Regions from separate parts of the Acidovorax sp. NCPPB 3576 genome, predicted to be linked through region 2. Evidence: riboswitches for the same ligand, from Rfam matches in the RefSeq annotation. Region 2 holds a riboswitch; the other holds the start of a gene.

Region 1 (11,437 bases), 1.7 Mb from region 2:
GGCGTCAGCTCTTCAAAAAGCCGATCAGCGCGGCATTGAACTCCTTCGCATGCGACAGATTGAAGCCATGGGGAGCGCCCGCGATGACCTTGAGCACGCTCCCGGGGATCGCCTTGTGCGTGCGCGCACCACTGACTTCCAGTGGCACGATGGAGTCTGCATCGCCGTGCAGGACGAGCGTCGGCACCTTCACGCTTTTCAGGTCTTCGCGGAAGTCGGTTTTGCCAAACGCCTCGATGCAGTCGAGGGTGCCTTTGGGCGATGCCATCGCGGCGATGTCGCGTGCGTATTGGCGCTGTTCCTCGCTGACTTTCAACTCGCCGTCCACGCTGAAGAAGTTGTGCGTGAAGTTCTCCAGGAATGCCATCCGGTCTTTTTTGACGCCTTCCTGGAATCGCGCAATCGTCGCGTCGTCGAGCCCACCCTCCGGGTTGTCGGCGCTTTGGTAGAGGTAGGGCGGAACGGCGCCGGCGAAGACCAGCTTGGCCACGCGCTGGCTGCCGTATTGGGCGATGTACCGCGCCAGTTCACCGCCGCCCATCGAGAAGCCGACCAGGGTGGCATCCGTCAAATCAAGGCCCGTCATCAGCGCATCCAGGTCCTTCGCGAAGGTGTCGTAGTCATAGCCATTCCAGGGTTGCGACGATGCGCCGAAGCCGCGGCGGTCATAGGCAATCACGCGGTAGCCTGCTTCGACCAGGGCGGGGATCTGGGCCTCCCATGAGCGTCCGCTCAGGGGCCAGCCATGGATGAGAACGACGGGGGCGCCCTGACCATAATCTTCATAGTGGATCTCGACAGGATGGCGGGCGCTGGATTCGGTTTGGAGCTTGGGCATTCGGCACAACCTTTGCAGTGAAAGACAGACACCCATTGGGTCCAGAATTTCAAACCAAGTCAATCGGACCCGTCCTACCTCATCCGCGGCTTGGCTGCGACATCACGTTGGCGACGTATCCTCGTAAACCTTGAATCCCGTGGCCTGCTGTTTGGCCGCGTACATGGCCAGGTCTGCGCAGTGCAGTACCTGCGCGGCCACGGTCGAGTTCTCGGGCGAGCGGGCGATGCCGATGCTGGCCCCGACGTTCACCCACTGGTCCGGGCGCACCTGAATCGGTTGCCGGATGGCGTTGACGATGGCCGCCGCGGCCTCCTGCACGCGCTGCAGGTCCTGGGTGCGCATCAGGATGGCGAATTCATCGCCTCCCAGGCGTGCCAGCGTGTCCGACGATCGCACGTGTTTCTTGGTGCGAAGCGCCACCTCTTTCAGAACGGCGTCCCCCGCCTCGTGGCCGTAGTTGTCGTTGATGGCCTTGAACTTGTCGAGATCCATCAGCAGGATGGCGTACCCGGTGTTCAGCGCCTGCTGGTTCTGCTCGGCGTTCTGCAGGTTGATCTCGAACAACCGGCGGTTGGCCAGGTGGGTCAGCGCATCGCGGTGCGCCACGTTCTCGAGCGGAACGACCACGCGGTTGGTGATGAGGTTGGTGGCCAGGATGGAGATGAAGGAGCTGAACAGGATGCTCGCCGCGAACAGGCCCTCCAGCCGCAGGAAGGGCGAGAAGACCGGCGCGAAAGGCTTGGCCACCACCGCGAGGACATTGGAGCCCTGGAGCCCGCCCAGGTTGATGACCTTGGCCCGGTACTGCGCGCCATCCGTGCCTTCCGCCGAAAAGTTATCGGAAGACTGCGCATGTTGGTGAATGCTCTTGTTCAGCACGATGCCAGGCAGGGTCGAGGTGTGGATGACGAAGTCGCCCTCGCTCTCCTGCGACAAAAACGCCATCTTCAACTGGGTCATTTTGGTGAACTGCTCCACCGCCATGGTGTTGACGCGATAGCCCAGGAAGATGTTCATGATGGGCATGGGCGCACTGATCGTGGCCTTGACCCAGTTATAGAGCACCGGGGTGTGCTCCCCCGCAGCCAGCGGGCCGATGCTGCGGCCGGTTTCACTGATCTCGGTCGCCAATGCTTCCAGCGTCGCGTCCAGGTCCATGTCGCGCTCGTTCAACAGCTGGGTTGCCGAGGCCCGCGCCACGATCTTGTGATTGAGGTCGGTGAGCACGATCAGTTCGGCCCCCGTGCGTGCCAGCTGGCTGGCCAGCGCCGACTCGATGGTGGCGCGGTTGCCGTTGGCGATCGTGTGCTGCAGCCCGTAGTCTTTGGTGACCAGCAGCGAGGTCTGCTGCCGGTTGTCTTTGCGGGTGGCGGCCGTGTACAGGAAGGTCTGAGCGCCGCCTTCCAGCGCGGAGTCCACGCTTTCCAGCGCGATGTTGCGGTTGGCGAAGTGCAGGAAGACGAACGCCACCACCTGGACGATGATCAGCGCCGGGACCAGCAGCATCAAGAGCTTTCTGGTGGAAGCGTTCGCCAGCGTCTTCTTCATGGATGAAAGCCCCCTCCTGAAAATGATGGAATGGAAGGCCGGCCGTCGTTGCGGTCACTGACCTTGGATTCTTGTCATGCGCCTGCTCTGCAGAGTCAGGCATGCGCCTTGTTCTTCGCGGTGCCTCTTCAGGACACTTCAACTCATGCCGTTGCGCGCGTGTGCCCAGCAAAGCGCTTCGGCCCCGCCGCCCGCTTGCTCGGGCAACATCCCCGCAATCGCTCCCAGCAAGCGGGTTTGGCTTGTGCGTAGCCAGTATAGGGTGGCGCTTCCCGGCTGGCGCATCGGTGCAGCGCGATCAACGCGATGGGCCACTCCCCTTTCCCGGCGATCCGAGCCGCGCGCCTTTCGCATAAAGTGGCTGCATGAGCGACTCCCACCCTTACACCCGTTCGCTGAATCTGTTGGGCGCCACCAATTTCCGCGACCTGGGGGGCTACCCGGGCGAGCAGGGCCGGCCCGTGCGCTGGCGCCGTTTGTTTCGCTCCGACCACCTGGCTGCGCTGACCCCGGAAGATGCGCAGACGCTGGCGGCGCTGGGCCTGGCGCGGGCCGTGGACTTCCGTGGCGAACACGAGCGCGCCACGCTGGCCTATGTGCTGCCCGACGTGGCTTACTACCCGCTGTCCATCGAGCCCACGGTGGTGCAGCGTGCCAAGGAAATGGCGCTGTCGGGCCACACGCTCACGCCAGAGATCGCGATGGAGTTGATGCGCGACACCTATCGCGCTTTCGTCGCGCACAACACCCGCGAATTCGCCACGCTGTTCGAACACCTGCTGGAAGACCACACGCCGCTGGTCTTCCATTGCACCGCCGGCAAGGACCGCACGGGCTTTGCGGCGGCGCTCATCCTGCTGGCGCTTGGCGTGCCGCGCGAGGTGGTCATGCAGGACTACCTGCTCACCAACGGGCTGTACCGCCGGCCCGCGCAGGTGAACGGGGCTGCGCCCGAAGCGGTGCTGAACGTGCTGTGGCGCGTGCAGCAGGATTTTCTCGAAGCGGCCCTGCAGGCCGTGGATGCGGACCATGGCGGCGTGCTGCAGTACCTGGAGCAGCGGCTGGGGGTGGGTCCCAGCGAACGCAAGCGTCTGGCGCAGTGGTATCTGGAGCCCTGATCGGCGCGTCGCCGGCAACCGCAGGTCCCAAGGGGCCCAGGCATGAAAAAGCCGGCAACGGGTGCCGGCTTTTTCGATGCCGCAGTGCCAGGCACTGCGGCCCATCGGCGGTTTAGGCCGTTGCGTCCTTGAGCTTCTTCAGCGCGCGGGTCTTGATCTTGACCGATGCGGGCTTGGCGGGGAACCAGCGCTCGGCACCCGTGAACGGGTCCTTGCCGAAGCGCTTTTTCTTGGCGGCCACTTGCTGCAGGCCGATCTTCATCAGGCCGGGCAGCGTGAATTCGCCGGAGCCCTTCTTGTGCACCGAAGCCAGGATGGCCGATTCCAGCGCTGCGAGCACGGCCTTGGCGGCCTTGGGCTCGACGCCGGCCTGCTGCGCCAGGTGGGCGATCAGCGAGGTCTTCGTGAACACTTCCTTCAGCGGCTTGAGCGCTGCGGGGGCTGCCTTGGCGGCGACCGGGGCCTTGGCCTTGGGGGCGGCGGCTTTCTTGGCGGGAGCTGCGGCCTTCTTCACGGGAGCGGCTTTCTTGGCCGGTGCTGCGACCTTCTTGGCCACGGGGGCTGCAGCCTTCTTGGCTGCGGGGGCCGCCTTCTTTGCAGGAGCGGTGGTTTTCTTTGCAGTTGCCATGGTGTTGGTATTTCTCGGAAAAAGTGGTGAACATTCCAGCATGCTGGTCGCCGGATTCTAGGGGGTTTGCATCCACGGGCGCGGGCCGCACGCGGATTGCGCGCTGCAAGCGGCATGGATGCTGGGTTTTCATGCCCCAAGGCGCGCGCAGAAAGCGGCGCCGGCCAGGTCGCTTTGCCGCGCGTGGCCATGCCCGCGGCGTTGGCCCCGCGGAGCAATCGCGTTAAGCTGTCCCATCCCCCACCGGCGCCATGCAGCGCATCGCAAAGGAATGGCCATGAGCGACACATCTCCCTTCGGCTTCGGCAAGTTCGTGCCGGGCTTCGATTTCCTCCAGAACCTCGCCAAAGGCGCATCGGGCGGCGTGCCGCAGATGCCCAGCCTCTCCAGTTGGGTGGCGCCCACGATCAGCGTGGAAGAGCTGGAAAAACGCATCGACGAGTTGAAGGCCGTGCAGTTCTGGCTGGAGCAGAACTCGCGCGCTTTAAGCGCCACGGTGCAGGCGCTGGAGGTGCAGAAGATGACCCTTGCCACGCTGAAAGGCATGAACGTGGCGATGGGCGATCTGGCCGGGGCCTTCGCGCCCAAGCCATCGCCCGCGGCGCCCGCCCCCGAGCCGGCCCGTGCCGCTCCCGCGCCACATCGTGAGTCCTATCGCGAGGCCCGTCGCGAGGCACCACCGGCCGAGCCACCCGCTCCCGAGGCCGCGGCCGAAGACGACGTGACCAGCGACAACGCGGCCACATCCACCGCCATTCCCGGCGTAGTGGACCCGATGCAATGGTGGGGCGCCCTGACCAGCCAGTTCCAGCAGATCGCGGCCAATGCGTTGGGCGATGCGTCCCACCAAGCTGCGGTGGAGGCCACGCGCGGCGCGGCGACCGAAGCCTTCAAGACGGCTACCGACATGGCCACGCAGTTGGCGGCGCAGGGTTTGCAGGGCGTGCAGGAGGCCACGCGCATGGCCGCGGCATCGCAAGGCGCGGATGCGCCGCCTGCCCGCGGCCGCAAGTCCGCCGCAGCCCCTGCCGCTTCGAAGCCCAAACGCACCCGTGCCGCCGCTGCGCCGCAAGAGGCACCCACCAAAAAACCGGCGCCCCGGCGCGCAGCCGCCCCTGCGGCAGCCAAGACCGCCGCGCCCCGAAAGCGCACAGGGAAGTGACCGCCTTTTTTTCTGACATGGCCGCCCGCGCAGCGGGCCGCCGCGACCTTTGCCATCGACCATGAAACTCTTTCCCAACGGCCACGCCACCCATCCCCAGTGGCGCATGGCAGCCGCGCTGGTGCTGGCGCAACTGCGCGCGCAGATGGCGCTGCCGCAGTACGCCAGCGCGCCCACCCTGGGGGTGCTCTACATCACCGACCACTACGCCAACGAGGCGCAGGCCCTGCTGGACTTCGTGTCGGCCGAGCTGCCCGAGGTGACCGACTGGAGCGGCACCGTGGGCGTGGGCGTGGCCGCCAACAATGCCGAGTACTTCGATGAACCGGCGCTGTCCGTCATGCTGCTGGACCTGCCACCCGACCAGTACCGCGTGTTCTCCGGCGTGGCGCCGCTGGCGCGCAATGCGGCCAGCGGGTTCGTCGCGCACACGGCGCTCGTGCACATGGACGGACGCACGCCCGACCTGGCCGAGCTGATCGATGAAATGGCCGACCGCACGGCCACCGGCTACCTGTTCGGCGGCCTGTCGGCCAGCCGCAGCGCGAGCGTGCAGTTCGCCGTGGGCGGCAACGGCAACATCGCGGGGCAGGGCGGCGCGCGGGGCGTGTTCGATGGCGGGCTGTCGGGCGTGGCCTTCGGCGAGGGCGTGAGCCTGCTGTCGCGCGTCACGCAGGGCTGCCAGCCGGTGGGGCCGCTTTGCACCATCACCGAGGCGCAGGACAACGTGGTGCTGGCGCTCGATGGCCAGCCGGCGCTGGATGCGCTGCTGGACACGCTGCACATTTCGCTCGACGGCGACCCGCAGCCCGCGCTGCGCGAGGTGCGGGCCACGCTCGCGGGCCTGGTGGATGCCGGCGTGCAGCCGCTCGGCCGGGCCGGGCATTTCGGCACGGACACCCGGGTGCGCCACATCGTGGGGCTCGATGCCACGCGCCGCGGCGTGGCCCTGGCCGACCAGGTGGAAGAGGGCATGCGCCTGGCGTTCTGCCAGCGCAACGTGGCGGCGGCACGCGCCGACCTGATGCGCATCTGCGCCGAGATCCGCGAGGAACTCACGCCCGAGGAAACCGAAACCCTGCCCGCGCCGGCACCTTCGGCCGACAGCGAGCGCCGCGCGCTCGCGCAGGCCCTGGGCGGCAGCGCCGACCGGCCGGCGCGCGCGCCGGTGCAGCGGCACATGGTGGGGGCGATCTACGTGAGCTGCTCCGGCCGCGGCGGCCCGCATTTCGGCGGGCCGAGCGCGGAGCTGCAGATCGTGCGCCATGCGTTGGGCGACGTGCCGCTGGTGGGGTTCTTCGCCGGCGGCGAGATCGCCCATCACCGGCTGTATGGCTACACCGGCGTGCTGACGGTCTTCACCAGCGAGCACGCGCCGGCCTGAGCCCGGGGCAGCGAAAGGCGCCGCGCGGCGTGCTCGCAGGCCGTGCGCCCCCTTCCCGGCCGGTCCAACGGGGTTTTGAGCCTTTTCGGCCTCACGCCCTAGAAAATCATGCGGTGGCAGCTATAAAAATAATAGCAAAAGCCGTCAAATTGCCGGCATGAGCGCGGGCGCGGCCGTGCGCGGCATGCCGGTGAAGGCGAAGTCCACTTCCGGCGCCAGCCCGCTCACGATGCGGGCGATGGAGCGGCCCGAGCCGCAGGCGTGCGTCCAGCCCAGCGTGCCGTGGCCCGTGTTGAGGAACAGGTTGCCGATCTTCGTCTTGCCGATCAGCGGCACGTTGCTGGGCGTGGCGGGGCGCAGCCCGGTCCAGAACTGGGCCTGGCGCGTGTCGCCCGCGCCGGGAAAGAGTTCTTCCACGCGGCGCACGATGGCCTCGCAGCGCACGGGGTTCAAGTCGCGCTGGTAGCCGTTGAGTTCTGCCGTGCCGGCGATTCGCAGGCGGTCGCCGCGCTCGCTGGTGTAGCGCGAGAAGACGAGCTTGTATTCATCGTCCGTCAGGCTCACCTCGTAGGCCGCCGAGGCATCGCGCACCGGCAGGGTGACCGAATAGCCCTTGGCCGGGTAGATGGGCAGGCGCAGGCCCAGTGGCTCGGCCAGCAGCGGGCTGAACGAGCCCATGGCCAGCACGTAGGCATCGCCCCGCACGCGTTCGAAGCGGCCTTCCGCGTTGGTGATCTCGGCATGGTCGATGGCGCCGCCTGCCGTGCGCAGCGCCGTGATGTGGCAGCCGGTACGGAACTGCACGCCCGCCGCCTGCGCCAGCCGGGCCAGCTCGCGCGTGAAGGTGTTGGCGTCGCCCGATTCGTCCTCGGCCGTGTAGGTGGCGCCGGCCAGTTGCGGGCGGATGTGGGCGAGTGCGGGCTCCAGCCGCACGGCCTCGTCGGCGCTGACCACGCGGCGCTCGCAGCCCAGGGCGCGCATCTGCTCGGCGGGGGCGAGCGCGGCATCGAACTCCCGGGCGCTCGTGTAGAAATGCAGGATGCCCTGCGTGCGCTGGTCGTACTGGATGCCCGTATCGCGGCGCAATTGCTGCAGCGTGTCGCGGCTGTAGGTGCCCAGGCGCACGATCTGCTCGATGTTGTGCCGCGTGCGCGCCGGCGTGCATTCGCGCAGGAACTGCAGGCCCCACAGCCACTGGCGCATGTCGGCGCGCAGGCGAAAGAGCAGGGGGGCGTCTTCGCGGCCCAGCCATTTCAGCACCTTGAACGGCGCGCCGGGATTGGCCCAGGGCTCGGCATGGCTCACCGAGATCTGCCCGCCGTTGGCGAAGCTGGTTTCCGCGCCGGGAACGCCCTGGCGGTCGGTGACGGTCACTTCGTGGCCGAGCTGCTGCAGGAAGTAGGCGGAGGTGGTGCCGAGCAGGCCGGCACCGAGAACGATCACGCGCATGATTCACAAGCCTTTTGGAAGGTTTGCACCAAGCAAATCGCCGGCGTGGCGCTATTGAATCGATAGCATGCAGCCGACGGCGATCTGCCGTGCTGCCGCTCCCCCTGTCCTTGGTACCTGAGAGATTCACCCTGCGCCAACACGGCGAGGGGCTTGCTCCTTCGGTGCGCCATGGCATGCATGGCGGCTCTCCAGACGGCTTTGATGGTGGTGCAGTACGGGACCTGAGCGTGTATGGGAGTTTGCGCCTTCGGTGGAGCGGCCCGGGGGCCGTTCGCTCTCCTGCGGGGTGCATCGTAGCAGCGAAGCCGCGCCGCGCAAACCCGGTGCGCGGTGAAGGGGGCCGTGCCGCAGCGGTCAGTCGATGCGGATCCGGGCGTCCTTCACCACCTGGGCCCACTTGGCGCGGTCGGCGTGGACGGTCTGGCGGAACTGCGCGGGCGTCTCGATGCGCACGGCGTTGCCCTGCGATTCGAAGCGCTCGCGCACGTCGGGCTGCTCCAGCACCTGGCGCAGGGCGGTGTTGAGTTGTTGCACCACGGCGGCGTCCGTTCCCTTGGGCGCGAAGAGGCCGAACCAGATCGAGCTGTCGAAGCCCTGCGTGCCCGGCAGGCCGCTGGAGGCAATGGTGGGCACCTCCTTGACGGCGGCCACGGGCTTGGCAGTGGTCACGCCCAGCAGGCGCACCTTGCCGGCCTTGTAGTGCGGCAGCACGGTCTGCACCTGGTTCATGATGCAGCAGGTCTCGCCGCGCACCACCGACGTGATGGCTTCGGGGCCGCCCTTGTAGGGCACGTGGACCATGTCCAGGCCCAGGCGCGCATTGAATTCGGCGAACGCCATGTGCGTGCCGGCGCCGTTGCCGGTGGAGGCGTAGTTGTATCGGCCCGGGTGGGCCTTCACCGCCGCGACGAACTCCTGGAGCGTCTTCACGTCGATGACGTTCGGGTTGATGGTGAGCACGTTCGACACGTCGATCAGCGGGCCCACGGGCACGAAGTCGTCCTCCACGTCGAAGGGCAGCTTGGGGTAGAGCGCGGCGTTGCTGCCGTGCGTGGCGGCGGTGCCGAAGGCCAGCGTGTAGCCGTCGGGCCTGGCGCGGGCCACGAACTCGCTGGCGATGTTGCCGGCGGCGCCCGATTTGTAGTCGATGACGATGGGCTGCCCGAGCTTCTGGCTCAGGGGCTCCTGCACCGCGCGGGCCACGACGTCGATGCCCGAGCCCGCCGGAAAGCCCAGGATCAGGGTGATCGGTTGCCGGGGCCAGCCGGCCGCTTCGGCGTGGGCGCCGAAGCTGAAGGTGGCGGCCGCGGCGCAGGCCAGGGCGGCGGCGATGCGGTGGATGGCTCGGTGAGTGATGGAAAAGAGGGGCGGCATGGCAGAGGGGCGCTGAACGCGGGGTGGGAACCGATGCGCCATTGTGGGCAGGCGTTCATGCGCCGCACGCCATATGCATATGGGCCGGGGGCGCGCCGCCGCCATAGGGTGAACGCGGTGGGCGCGGGGCCGCGCGGGCCCCGCGTGGCTCAGTACCGGTTCGGGTTGTCCGGGCGGCGGTCCTGGCGGTTGGGCACGCCGTCGCCGTCGCGGTCCCAGCCGCCGCGGCGCATTTCCCAGCGGCCGTCGTGTTGCACCCAGGCCGGCTGGCGATAGACATAGCCGGGGCGGGCACGGACCCAGTGGCCGGCCACCCAGACATGGCGGTGGCCACGCCATTCCCAATGGCCCGTCTCCCACACCATGCCGCGGCGCGGGGGCGGCACGGCTTCACGGCGGGGTGGGGGTGGTGCCTGGTACTGCACCATCACGGGCCCGGGCTGCTGGTACACCGGTCCGCCGGCCTGCACGATCACGGTGGCACTGGTGGCCGCGCGCGCCACGGTGGTGACGGAGCCCAGCGATGCGAGGGCCAGCGTGGCGGCGGTGAGGGCAATGGTCTTGCGGGTCATGAGTTGTGACCGGGTGTTTCCGGCCGGGCGGGGGCCAGGGCCTGCGCCTCACCGGGCGGCGTAGCGCGCCAGCAGGGTGCGCACGATGCGCCGGTGGAACGGAACGACCAGCGCCATGTACACCCGGCCCAGCGTGTTGTGCACATGCACCACGGTGCTCAGGGCGACCCGGGGCGGTCCCTCCGGCGGTTGCCGCTTGGTCAGCGACACCTGCACGTCGAGGTGGCGGTCGTCCTGGCCCATGACCACTTCGTCGTCAGCCAGGTGCCGGATCCGGAAGATGCCCACGCGGTCGCCCACCCGGTAGCTGGCGGCGTCGCGCAGCGGGTGGGCGGCATCGCCACCGAGCGCTCCCAGGTCCTTCAGGCCTGCCAGCCGCACCAGCCGGTTGCGCAGCGCCATGAGCCGGTTCGTCCAGCCGGGCACTTGGGCCACGGTGGACAGCCAGGCCTGCAGCGCACTCGTCGCGGGATCGGGGTCGGTGGTTTCGTAGCTGTCGGCAAAGTAGGCGCCGGGCAGTGCCGATGCAATCGCGCTGCCGGGTGGCACCGCGACGGTGGTGATCGTTGGAGGGTGGGGCGTGGTGTGCATGAGGTGGTGGGGCGTTGTGCCGAAAACAAAGGGTGGCGCGGCTCAGCGCCGCATGCTGGTGAACACGTCGAACTCCCAGCTGCGCAGCGCCAGCAGCACGGTGTAGCCCTCGCGTTCGCGCTCGGATACGCGCTGGTCGGCCAGGTGCTGCTGCGCGAAATCGTTCGCCACGCGCTGCATGCGTTCCCAGAAGGCCGGCGCCAAGCTGCGGCTGATGGCGCCGTGCACCAGCAGAACGCCTTCGCCGGGGCCGTCGAAGCTGCCGGCGAAGTAGTCGAGCAGCGCATGGTCGCGAAAGTAGTGCATCACCGGGCCGTGCGGGCGCCAGCGGAAGGTCTTGGCGAGCTTGAGGCGGTAGCGGTTCAGCGGGCGCAGCTCGATGATGCCGATGCGGTCGAGCTGCACGAGGTATTTGACGCCCTCGGCCTCGCTCAGCCGGTAGGTGGTCACGATCTGCTCCAGCGTCCACTGGCTCAGCACGCAGATCGCCATGAGCATCAGCTTCTTGTCGGCCACCACGGCCGTTTCCTGCGCCTGGCTCAGTTCCTTGAGCAGCGGCTGGCTGTCGGCCACGCGCCGGGCCAGGTCGGCGAAGTCGAGCGCCAGTGCCCGGCAGATCGCATCGATGCGCGACAGCGGCATGTCGCCCTTGGCCAGCATGCGCTTGACGCTGGATTCGGCCATGCCCAGGGCCTGGGCCAGGTCCGCGTACGTCATCTGTGCGGATTTGAGTTCTTTCTTGAGGGCGGCAACGAGGTCGGCGGTGG
Region 2 (11,437 bases):
CGCGTGGTGCCACGCGGCGGCTGACAACCAATGCTATTGTTTTTATAGCACTATGCCCTAGTTTTTATTGCGGTGGAAGGCGATTTGACCATGACCCTTGCCCCCCCGATCGCACAGTCACCGCGCAGGCGCACGGGCGAACTCCCCGCGCTGCAACTGCGACACATCGTTGCCCTGCGCGTCCTTGGCCCCCAGGTCCGCGCCCTTGGCCGCCAGGGCCTGCAGCAGTTCGGTGCGCTGGAACAGCGCGGCGTACATGGCGGCGGTCTGGCCGGCGTTGTTGCGCTGGTCCGGCGCGCAGTCGGCCTGTACCAGGCGCCGCGCGATCGCCACCTCGCCCTTGAAGATCGCGCCCATCAGGGCGGTGTTGCCGCGCAGGTCCTGCACGCAGGGGTCGGCGCCGGCTTTCAGCAATTGCTCCACCATCTCGCGGTGACCGTGATAGGCCGCCAGGATGAGCGCGGTGTAGCCTTTTTCATCGCGGACATTGAGGTCGTAGCGGGCCGCGATGAACTCGCCCAGCATGTCGCGCCGGCCCTCGCGTGCCGCATCGAAGAAATAGCGGCGCAGTTGCCGCTGCACCTGGGCCGGGTCGGCAGAGGCCGCCGGTTCAGCTGCCGCTGAAGGCGATGGCGGGGCCGGGACGGTGGCCGCCGTCGCAGACACTGTCGTGGCCGCCTGCGCCGCGGTGGCGGCAACCACCGCGCTCATGCACAGCGCCGCCAGCACCCATGGGCGCGATCGATGGGAAAGGGACATGCCGATCTCCTTGAATGGGGGTGCGGGTCGCAGAGAGCCAGCCGCCAGCGACACGCGCCATGCATGCGCCGCTGGTCACTGCGCTAACGGCTCTATCAAGGCGCGGGCGCCGCCCGCGGCGCCGCGCCCGCTTCGCCATCTCCGCGTCAGTCTTGCAGCGCGGAGGCCAGTTGCTTCACGCGGGCCAGGTCGCCCTTGGCCACGCGGGCCACGCCCGTGCCGTACTCGGGATCGGCCTTGTACAGGAACGACAGGATGATGTGCTTGCTCTCGGCATCGGTGCCGGCCAGCGATTCGCCGAAGCTCTGGATCAGGTCCTCACGGTCCTTCTTGCCGTAGCTGCGGTACAGATCACCGGCTTGCTTGAAGTTCTGCTCCTTGCCGATCTTGGCTTGCTGCGTAGTGCCGGACAGCGGCAGTTGGCTGTAGCGCGCGGCAGACACCTGCGGGCGTGGCTCCAGGCGGCTGGGCTCGTAGTTCACGCCGCTGGTGGTCTGGCCGAAATTCAGCGTGCCGTCCTGGTTGCCGTTGTTCACGCCGACGCGGGGGCGGTTCACCGGCAGGCTCAGGCCGTTGGTGCCGACCCGGTACAGCTGCGTGTCGGCATACGAGAACACGCGGCCCTGCAGCAGGCGGTCTTCCGACGGTTCGATGCCCGGCACCACGTTGGCGGGCGCCATGGCGACCTGTTCGGTTTCCTGGAAGAAGTTGTCCACGTTCTTGTTCAGCACCATCTGGCCGATCTTGCGTTCAGGCACATCGGGCCAGATCTTGGTGGCGTCCAGCGCGTTGAACTCGAACTTGGCAAGGTCTTCGGGCTTGAGCACCTGCACATACAGGTCCCACTTGGGGAAATCGCCCTGCTTGATCGCGTTGACCAGGTCGTTGGTCATGTGGCTGTAGTCCTTGGCCTGGACAGCGGCGACCTGCTTGGGGTCGAGGTTCTTCAGGCCCTGCAGGCTCTTCCAGTGGAACTTGACGTAGTGCACCTCGCCCTGGCTGTTGACCAGCTTGTAGGCATGCACCCCGTTGCCGTCCATGAACCGGTAGCCCGCAGGCGTGCCTTCGTTCGAGTACAGCAGCGTGAGCGTGCGCGTGGCTTCCGGCACGTGCGAGAAGAAGTCGAAGCGGCGGGAATCGTCGTCCAGGTTGGTGCGGGGGTCCGGCTTGAACGCATGCACCATGTCGGGAAACTTGATGGCGTCTCGGATGAAGAAGGTCGGGAAGTTGTTGCCGACCAGATCCCAGTTGCCCTGGCTCGTGTAGAACTTGGTGGCAAAGCCGCGCGGGTCGCGCAGCGTCTCAGGAGAGTGGTTGCCGTGCACCACGGAAGAGAACCGCACGAACACCGGGGTGCGTTCGCCGGCGCTGAACACCTTGGCCTGGGTCAGCGAAGACAGGTCTTCCGTCGCCACGAACTCGCCGCGCACGCCGGTGCCGCGGGCATGCACGACGCGCTCGGGAATGCGCTCGCGGTCAAAGCGCTGCAGCTTCTGGATCAGCTGCACGTCCTGGAGCAAGGTGGGGCCGTTCGGACCGGCGGTCTGCGAATTCTGGTTGTCTCCCACCAGGGCGCCGTTGTCGCGCGTGAGGGCCGATTGGGCGAATGCCGCGGGCACCAAGGCGCCTTGCAGCACCAGCGCTGCGGTGAAGATTTTTCTGGTTGTCATGGAAACTCCGCTCCAGTCGTTAAGGGAAGCGAATGATCCACGTGGCGGAATGTCGCTCACAAGGGGGATTTGGCTATGGCCCCGATGAATATTGCCGATGGGTGCATCACAACCCTTTGGATGCCATCCCTCCAATGCACGGGAACGCATGGATGGGCGCTATTAAAAAAATAGCAAAATTGAAAGCCTCGCACTCCGCTGGTGGCTTTTTATTACATTTTCAAAGCGGTTCTGAAGGTCTTTTGCTTCCATGGCGCTCAGTCCAGCCAACCCAGCAGGGCCGCCTTGACTGCCGCCGCCGTCTTGTTCGGTGATTGCAATTTGGCTGTGGCGTTCTTCAGGTGAAAACGCACCGTGTTTTCGGACACGTCCAGAATCTGCGCAATATCTCCCATGGTTTTTCCATCGGCCGTCCATTTGAGGGTTTCCAGCTCGCGGGAGGTCAGGAAAGCCTTTTGGTGCGTGCCGTGCAGCGCCTTCATCGCGCGGCCCATGGCTTCGTACGACGCGCTTGCCAGGAACGACATGAGGGGCTCGCTCACCTTGAGTTCGGCCTCGGCCAGAGGGACGGACGAGCGCACCAGGGTCAAAACGCCGCGCAGGCTGCCCGTGTTCTGGTTGGCCTGCGACCAGCCGACCTTCAGGCCATGGGACTGCGCTTCGCGCCACAACTCGGGCGCCGACGCGAAAAGCTCGTCGTTCCAGACCACCGGCCGCTCGGATTTACGGCAATGGGCCACGCTGGGGTCGATATGGTGGTAGTCGGCAAGGGAATAACGTTTTTGCCATTCCTCTGGGAAATCATCCACCTGATACACCTGCGGCCGAGAGATGGGCACGGGAATGTAGAGGGTGTAGGCGCATCGCTCGAATCCCAAATCCGCTGCTGCGGACTTTATTTTCTTGAAGATTCTCTTCTTGCACGTTTCATTGGAGAAGCATTCTGAAATCTCCTGCCGCCACGACTGCAATGCCATTGCCGCTCCCTTATTGATTAACTATTTATTAATCAGTCTACCCAGCAATTTTTTGGGATGGTGCACCTTCTCCATGCCGATTGGGATGCGCCATATAAACAAGGCGCATAACCTGCCCCGCCAGGGGTGGCGGGTGACGGCGCCGGGCTGGCGCTCAGCGGTGGGCTTGAATGGTGGCCAGAATGCCCAGGGTGAACATCACACAGGCGGCCCATTGCACGGGCGCGGGCCAGTGGCCGACCCAGGCGAAGGAATAGAACAGCGCGAACAGGGTTTCGCTCACGATCAACTGGCCGCACAGGCTGGCGGACAGGCGCTGGCTGGCGACGTTCCAGAGAATGGTGGCCAGCCAGCTCGCGCCGACGCCGATCGCCAGGCACACCAGCACGAAGGCGCCAAACCCCGGGTGCGCGGCCAGTTCCGCTACGGGGGTGCCATTCGCGACCCACAGCAGCAATCCGCCCAGGCCCGTGGCCACGCCCAGCCAGTTGGCCCACTGTGTCGCGCCCACCTCGGGATGGCGCTGCACCCAGGCCGAATTGAGAATGGCGAACGCCGTCCAGAAGACCAGGGCCACGAGGGTGATGCCGATGCCGCGCCAGTACACGCCACCGCCAATGGCCGCCGCACCGCCCTCGCCATGCGGCGCGAACGCCATCAGCGCCAGGCCCGCCAAGGTGAGCGCCAGGCCAGGCACCAGCGCCGCCCACCGCAGGCCCTTGGGCTTGCCCAGCAGCATCACCCACACGGGAATGGTGCCGATGATGAGCGCCGGCACCTCCACTCCCGCATCGCGGATCGCCAGCACCAGCAGCAGGTAGTAGCCGGTGAAACCCAGCACGCTCAGGCCCAGCGCCGCCCCGCCCTGGCGGACCGTGGGCCAGCGCACGGGCGGGCGCTTGCCGGGGCGCAAGCTCCACAGCATCATGCCCACGGCCATCGCGCCGTACGCGACGAAGCGGCCGGCGGTGAGATCCACCGAAGCGAACCCCGCCGCCATGCGCGGCGCGACGAACACCAGACCCCAGAGTGCGCCCGCAGCGAGCCCCGCCAGGATTCCGGTCAGCATCGGCCAGGAATCAGAGGGCGAAGCCGTCGTCGGCGGCGATCACGGCGCCGTTCACGAAATGGCTCTGGTCGCTGGCCAACATGACGATGAGCGCGTCCAGGTCTTTGGGCTGTCCCACGCGCTTTCGCGGCAGCATGTCCAGGAGCTTGCGGCCCTGCTCGGTCTGCCAGTGGTGGTGGTTGATCTCGGTGTCGATGTAGCCGGGGCACAGGGCATTGACGGTGATGCCGAAGCGGCCCCATTCGAGCGCCATGGCCCGCGTCATGTGCACCACGGCCGCCTTGCTCATGCAGTAGGCGCCGATCTGCGGCAGCACCTTGAGCCCGGCCATCGAGGCGATGTTGATGATGCGCCCGCCGGTGAAGCTGCCCGGCGCCGCCCCGCGCGAGCGAGCCAGCATGCGCTTGCCCACTTCTTGCGCCACGAAGAAGGCGCCCTTCACGTTGGTGTCGAAGATGAAGTCGAAATCCTCGGGCTCCACGTCCTGCAGGCGCTGCGTGGTGGAGACGCCCGAGTTGTTGACCAGGATGTCGATGGAGCCCATCTCCGTCTCGGCGTGGGCCACGGCCGCCTTGATGGAGTCGTGGTCGGTCACGTCCAGCTCGATCACGTGGGCGTCGCCGCCCTCGCCTTCGATGCGCGCGCGCAGCTCCTTGAGCTTTTCCACGCGCCGGCTGGCCAGCACCACCCCCGCCCCGGCAGCGGCCAGCGTGCGCGCGAACTGGGCGCCGAGCCCGCTCGACGCCCCGGTCACAAAGGCGACGCGCCCTTCCAAATCGATGCTGTAAGCCATGGGATCTCTCTCTTGTCAGAAAATAGAACGATCGTTCGATTGTCGGTTTTCCGTGAATACAATCTCTCCGGCCGGCGGACTGCGCGGCTGGCCGGATGCCCGCGCCGGATCACCCATTATCAAACCACACGAGACACCCATGACCCACGAAGAAATCCTCGCCCAACACGGCCCCCGCGAAGCCATGGAGTACGACGTGGTGGTCGTGGGCGGCGGCCCCGGCGGCCTGGCCACGGCCATCCGCCTCAAGCAGTTGGCCACCGAAAAAGGCCAGGACATTTCGGTGGTGGTGCTGGAAAAGGGCTCGGAAACCGGCGCGCACATCCTGTCGGGCGCCATCATGGACCCCAAGGCCCTGACCGAGCTGATCCCCAACTGGAAGGAACTGGGCGCGCCGCTCAACCAGCCGGTCACCGACGACGCCATGATCTTCCTGGGCGAGAAGTCGTCCTGGCGCACCCCCAACTTCCTGCTGCCGCAGTGCTTTCAAAACCACGGCAACTACATCGTGAGCCTGGGCAACGTGGTGCGCTGGCTCAGCACCCAGGCCGAAAACCTGGGCGTGGAGATCTTCCCCGGCTTTCCCGCCGCCGAGGTGCTCTACAACGAAGACGGCTCGGTCAAGGGCGTGGCGACCGGCAACCTGGGCGTGAGCAAGGAAGGCGAGCCCACGGCCGACTTCCAGCTGGGCATGGAGCTGCACGCCAAGTACACGATCTTTGCCGAAGGCGCGCGCGGCCACCTGGGCCGCCAGCTCATCAGCCGCTTCAAGCTGGACCAGGGACGCGATCCGCAAACCTACGGCATCGGCGTGAAGGAACTCTGGGAAATCGACCCCCAGCGCCACCAGCCCGGCTTCGTCATGCACACGGCCGGCTGGCCCATGGACAGCGACACCTACGGCGGCGCGTTCCTGTACCACGCCGAGGACAACAAGGTCACCCTGGGCTTCATCACCGGGCTGGACTACTCCAACCCCTACCTCAGCCCGTTCGAGGAATTCCAGCGCTGGAAGACCCACCCCAACATCCGCTACTACCTCGAAGGCGACGAGGCCAAGGGCATCAAGCCGGCCAAGCGCATCGGCTACGGCGCACGCGCCATCACGGCCGGCGGCCTGCTGTCGCTGCCCAAGACGGTGTTCCCCGGCGGCGCGCTGGTGGGCTGCGAGGCGGGCTACCTCAACGTGAGCCGCATCAAGGGCAGCCACGCCGCCATCAAGACCGGCATGCTGGCCGCCGAGGCCGCCTACGACGCGGTGCACGCAGGGCGCCAGCACGACGAACTCACGGCCTACCCCGAGGCGTTCGAAAAGAGCTGGCTCTACACCGAGCTGAACAAGGCGCGCAACTTCAAGACCTGGTTCAAGAAGGGCCTGGCCACCGCCACGCTGATGAACGGCATCGAGCAGTTCGTGCTCAAGGGCAACATTCCCTGGACGCTGCACCGCGACAAGCCCGACCACGCCTACCTGAAGCCCGCGGCCGAGTGCAAGCCCATCGTGTACCCCAAGCCCGACGGCAAGCTCACCTTCGACCGGCTGTCCAGCGTGTTCATCAGCAACACCAACCATGCCGAGAACCAGCCGGCGCACCTGACGCTCAAGGACCCGAGCGTGCCGGTCAACATCAACCTCGCCAAGTACGCCGGCCCCGAGGCGCGCTACTGCCCGGCCGCCGTGTACGAGTTCGTGCCCGACGAGGCCAAGGGGGGCGATGCCCAGCGGCTGCAGATCAACGCGCAGAACTGCGTGCACTGCAAGACCTGTGACATCAAGGACCCGACGCAGAACATCGTGTGGGTGACGCCCGAAGGGGGCGGCGGCCCGAACTACTCGGGCATGTGATGCTTTCCTCGTCCCTCGTGCGGGGGCGAAGCCAAGGGCCTGCGACGCAGGCCCTTTTGCATGGGAAGGCCATCGGGATGTGGAGGGGCGCCGGGCAATAAATCAAGCCGCTGAATGGGCCGCCGAGACGGCATGGGCCGGGAAGGTCAAGGCGCATTTCGTGACCATTCCGACGGCTATTGCAGGAACGCGCCTACAGGGCCCCTCCACCGTGGCAAGGGAGACTATTACGCCTTGCCGCGCAACGCAGCGCGGCGCCTGACAACCCCAACGCCATCGAAGCAGGAGACCCCATGGCCCGTTCCCCCGCCCCACGCCATCGCACCCACCGTCGTCCGCTCTGGCCCCTGGCCGTGGGCGTGGCCGCCGTGGGAGCAGCGCTGGCCTTCTCGGCCAGCGCATCCGTGCGGGCTCCGCGAGGCGTGGTAGTGGTGGAGGATTTCAACGTGGACCGCTATGCCGGCCACTGGTACGAACTGGCCCGAATCGACCACCGTTTCGAAAAAGGCCTCGTCCAGACCAGCGCCCATTACAGCCGTGGCCCCGACGGCTCGGTTCAGGTGGTCAACCGTGGCTTCGACGCCGCCCGCAAGCGCTGGCGCGAAGCCCGGGGCCGCGCGGTGTTCATCGGCCGGCCCGACAAGGCATCGCTCAAGGTGTCGTTCTTCGGCCCGTTCTACGGTGGCTACCACGTGGTGGCGCTGGACGAGGATTACCGCTGGGCCATGGTCGTTGGCGCCAGCCTCGACTACCTGTGGATCCTGTCGCGCACCCCCACCCTGCCCCGCGGCGTGCGGCCCCGCCTGCTGGCCCAGGCACGCGCCATGGGCGTGGACATGGACCGCATCGTCTGGGTGCCGCAGGACGAGGACGGTGCCGTGCGCATCGCGGCCTGACGCGGCACGGCGCCAGCGCCGCACCCGATTGCTCCTTAATTAATAGCAATAAAGGCAATAAACACTAGGGCGATCTGCACTTTTCAGCCCGATCCACTTGCCAAGGGGCGCTGCAGGCCCTCGCGGCCCCTTCACCTTCACTGCGCGAACAATGGCAGATCGGCCCGCTTGAGCGTGCGCAGCACGAAGCTCGACCGGCTGTGGCGAATGCCCTTGATCTTGTAGAGCTTCTCGCGCAGCAGCCGCTCGTAATCGCGCGTGTCCTTGACCACCACGCGCAGCAGGTAGTCGTAGTCGCCCGACACCAGGTGCGCCTCGATGACCTCGGGGATGCTGGCCAGCGTTTCGCCGAACTTCTCCAGCGTGTTGTCCGAATGGCTGTCGAGCGTGACCTGGACCAGGACCGTGTCGTTCAGATCGAGCGCCTTGGGATTGATGCGCACGGTGTAGCCCTCGATCACGCCCGCCTCCTCCATCTTCTTGATGCGGCCCCAGCAGGGCGAAGGGCTCAAGCCCACGGCGTTGCCGATCTCCTGCAGGCTGGCGCGGGCGTCCGATTGCAGGACGGAGAGAATTTTTCTGTCAAGGCGGTCCATGCATCGCATTGTTCTTGAAATTGCCATATTTCAGAAGATTTTTCTGCAAATCAGCATTTAAAGAAGAAATTCAGAAAATCCATCCAAGGCCCGCGATGCACACTGGATCCATCAAGGCACCCTTACCGGGGCGCACGAAACTGGCAAGGCCCTGGCGGATTACCGTTCGCCAGGGCGCTTGGCTCAAGACACGGACAAGTCCCCGCGCACCCAGCGGTCGGGTTGCCGGTTGCGTCCGGGCGCTGCAGTTAGAATCCGCCCGGTCAGGAGAGAGCGCCGCCCCGTTACCGGGATTGCCGGCGCCGCCGAAGGCGCAGGGTGACCCCGAACGCTCAGGCAAAAGGACTGGCAAAACGCCCGCAGGGATGTGTGCGTTCCCCTTGCTGGAGAGAGGTCCGCCGCATGCGCGGGCCCACCGAAGGAGCAAGCCCCGCGCCGCTTTGGCGTGCGGGTGAATCTCTCAGGTAAAGCGGACAGCGGGGCAAAGGCGTGGCCATGGGGCCGCGTTCCCATTTGCCCTTGCTGGAGATTGCCATGTCCGCCGACGCCCCCCTGCTCGCCACCCCGCTCAACGCCCTGCACCTCGAACTCGGGGCCCGCATGGTGCCGTTCGCCGGGTATTCCATGCCCGTGCAATACCCCGCCGGCCTGATGGCGGAACACCTGCATACGCGCCAGGCCGCCGGCCTGTTCGACGTGTCGCACATGGGCCAGTTGCGACTGGTGGGCAGCGAGGCTGCGGCCACCTTCGAATCCCTCATTCCGGTGGACGTGATCGACCTGCCCGTGGGCAAGCAGCGCTACGGCCTGCTGCTGAACGACGATGGCGGCATCATCGACGACCTGATGTTCATCAAGCAGGGCGAGGGCGACATCTTCGTGATCGTGAACGGCGCATGCAAGGCCGGCGACATCGCGCACATAAAGGCCCGCATCGGCCAGCACTGCGAGGTCGTTCCCATGCCCGACCACGCCCTGCTGGCGCTGCAGGGCCCGCAGGCCGTCACCGCGCTGTCGCGGCTGGCGCCCGGCATCGAGCAGCTCGTCTTCATGACCGGCGGACGCTACGACATCGCGGGCTGCAATGCCTTCGTCACCCGCAGCGGATACACGGGCGAGGACGGGTTCGAGATTTCGGTGCCCGCATCGCAGGCCGAGACGCTGGCCCGCGCCCTGCTCGCGCAGCCCGAGGTGAAGCCGATCGGCCTGGGTGCCCGCAACTCGCTGCGCCTGGAAGCGGGCCTGTGCCTGTACGGCAACGACATCGACACCACCACCACGCCCCCCGAGGCCGGCCTGAACTGGGCCATCCAGAAGGTGCGCCGCACGGGCGGCGCGCGGGCCGGTGGCTTTCCCGGCGCGGCCAAGGTGCTGGCCCAGATCGACGACCCGGCCAACCTGGCGCGCAAGCGCGTGGGCCTCACGGCGCTGGAGCGCGTGCCCGTGCGGGAACACACCCCGCTGCAAAGCACGGAGGGCGAGGCCCTCGGCGAGGTCACCAGCGGCCTCCTCGGCCCGAGCGTGAACCAGCCCATCGCCATGGCCTACGTGCCCCCGGCCCTGGCCGCCATCGGCACGCGCGTGCAGGCCATCGTGCGCGGCAAGCCGGTGCCCATGCAGGTGTGCGCGATGCCGTTCGTGGCGCCGCGCTACTACCGCGGCTGAACCGGGCCACTTTGGCTACCGCCAAGGCTGCGGCGACCGCTACATTCCAGATTCCTTTCCTTCATCTTTCAGGAGCCCCCATGACCGTTCAATATTCCCGCGATCACGAGTGGATCAACGCCACCGACGCCAACGCCGCCGTGGTCGGCATCACCGTCCATGCACAGGATGCGCTGGGCGACGTGGTGTTCGTCGATCTGCCCGAAGTCGGCAAGACCTTCGCGCAGGGCGAAGTGGCCGGCGTGGTCGAGTCCGTCAAGGCAGCGGCCGATGTGTACATGCCCGTCTCCGGCGAGGTGGTGGAAGTGAACGAGGCGCTGCGCGCCGATCCGTCGCTCGCCAACTCCGACCCCTTGAACGCCGGCTGGTTCTTCAAGGTCAAGCTGTCCGAGCCGGCCCAGCTGTCCGGGCTGATGGACGAAACGGCCTACACCGATTTCGCCAAGAACGCCTGAGCCTTCTTCCTTCCCTTCCTTTTTCCGTCCACGGTCCTCTTCCATGCTGATGCAATCCGCCCTGCCGCTTGGCGCGCTTGAAAACGCCACCGAGTTCCTGCCCCGCCACATCGGCATCGACGGGGCGGACGAACAGCACATGCTCTCCACCATCGGCGAGGCCTCGCGCCGCGCGCTGGTGGACAGCATCGTGCCGCGCTCCATCGCGCGCAGCCGGGCGATGGACCTGCCGCCCGCCACCACGGAAGCCGCGGCGCTGGCCGAGCTGAAGGCCATCGCCGCGCAGAACCAGGTGCTGCGCAGCTTCATCGGCCAGGGCTACCACGGCACGCACACGCCGGGCGTCATCCTGCGCAACATCCTGGAGAACCCCGCCTGGTACACGGCCTACACGCCCTACCAGGCCGAGATCTCGCAGGGCCGCATGGAGGCGCTGGTCAACTTCCAGACCATGGTGTGCGACCTCACGGGCATGCCCATCGCCAATGCGTCGATGCTGGACGAGGCCACGGCCGCCGCCGAGGCCATGACGCTGGCCAAGCGCTCGGTCAAATCGAAAAGCATGCGCTTCGTCGTGGCCGGCGATGCGCATCCGCAGACCATCGAGGTGATCCAGACGCGCGCCGCGCCACTGGGCATCGAGGTGGTGCTGGCCAACTCGCTGGCCGAGTGGAATGACGCGCTGGACGGCGACTATTTCGCCGTGCTGGC

The links. Region 2 has a riboswitch for glycine ahead of gcvT (glycine cleavage system aminomethyltransferase GcvT). Riboswitches for the same ligand answer to the same signal wherever they lie in the genome.
Region 1: linked by a shared signal. The riboswitch ahead of M5C98_RS02100 (D-amino acid dehydrogenase) and the one ahead of gcvT (glycine cleavage system aminomethyltransferase GcvT) in region 2 are both predicted to bind glycine.

Annotation. Positions count from the first base shown of each region.
Region 1 is NZ_CP097267.1:403,844-415,280, forward strand. It holds gene M5C98_RS02070 (alpha/beta fold hydrolase) at 5-901, opposite strand; gene M5C98_RS02075 (diguanylate cyclase domain-containing protein) at 941-2,389, opposite strand; gene M5C98_RS02080 (tyrosine-protein phosphatase) at 2,755-3,507, shown strand; gene M5C98_RS02085 (HU family DNA-binding protein) at 3,620-4,135, opposite strand; gene M5C98_RS02090 (PhaM family polyhydroxyalkanoate granule multifunctional regulatory protein) at 4,413-5,297, shown strand; gene M5C98_RS02095 (FIST signal transduction protein) at 5,359-6,681, shown strand; gene M5C98_RS02100 (D-amino acid dehydrogenase) at 6,826-8,130, opposite strand; glycine riboswitch at 8,225-8,335, opposite strand; gene M5C98_RS02105 (Bug family tripartite tricarboxylate transporter substrate binding protein) at 8,488-9,507, opposite strand; gene M5C98_RS02110 (YXWGXW repeat-containing protein) at 9,657-10,079, opposite strand; gene M5C98_RS02115 (DUF2867 domain-containing protein) at 10,128-10,670, opposite strand; gene M5C98_RS02120 (helix-turn-helix domain-containing protein) at 10,713-11,437, opposite strand, start outside.
Region 2 is NZ_CP097267.1:2,112,534-2,123,970, reverse strand. It holds gene M5C98_RS09770 (metal-dependent hydrolase) at 1-24, shown strand, start outside; gene M5C98_RS09765 (ankyrin repeat domain-containing protein) at 118-759, opposite strand; gene katB (catalase KatB) at 906-2,429, opposite strand; gene M5C98_RS09755 (autoinducer binding domain-containing protein) at 2,687-3,406, opposite strand; gene M5C98_RS09750 (DMT family transporter) at 3,561-4,475, opposite strand; gene M5C98_RS09745 (SDR family oxidoreductase) at 4,486-5,268, opposite strand; gene M5C98_RS09740 (electron transfer flavoprotein-ubiquinone oxidoreductase) at 5,408-7,114, shown strand; gene M5C98_RS09735 (lipocalin family protein) at 7,408-8,010, shown strand; gene M5C98_RS09730 (Lrp/AsnC family transcriptional regulator) at 8,148-8,606, opposite strand; glycine riboswitch at 8,869-8,956, shown strand; glycine riboswitch at 8,980-9,093, shown strand; gene gcvT (glycine cleavage system aminomethyltransferase GcvT) at 9,141-10,271, shown strand; gene gcvH (glycine cleavage system protein GcvH) at 10,352-10,726, shown strand; gene gcvP (aminomethyl-transferring glycine dehydrogenase) at 10,770-11,437, shown strand, end outside.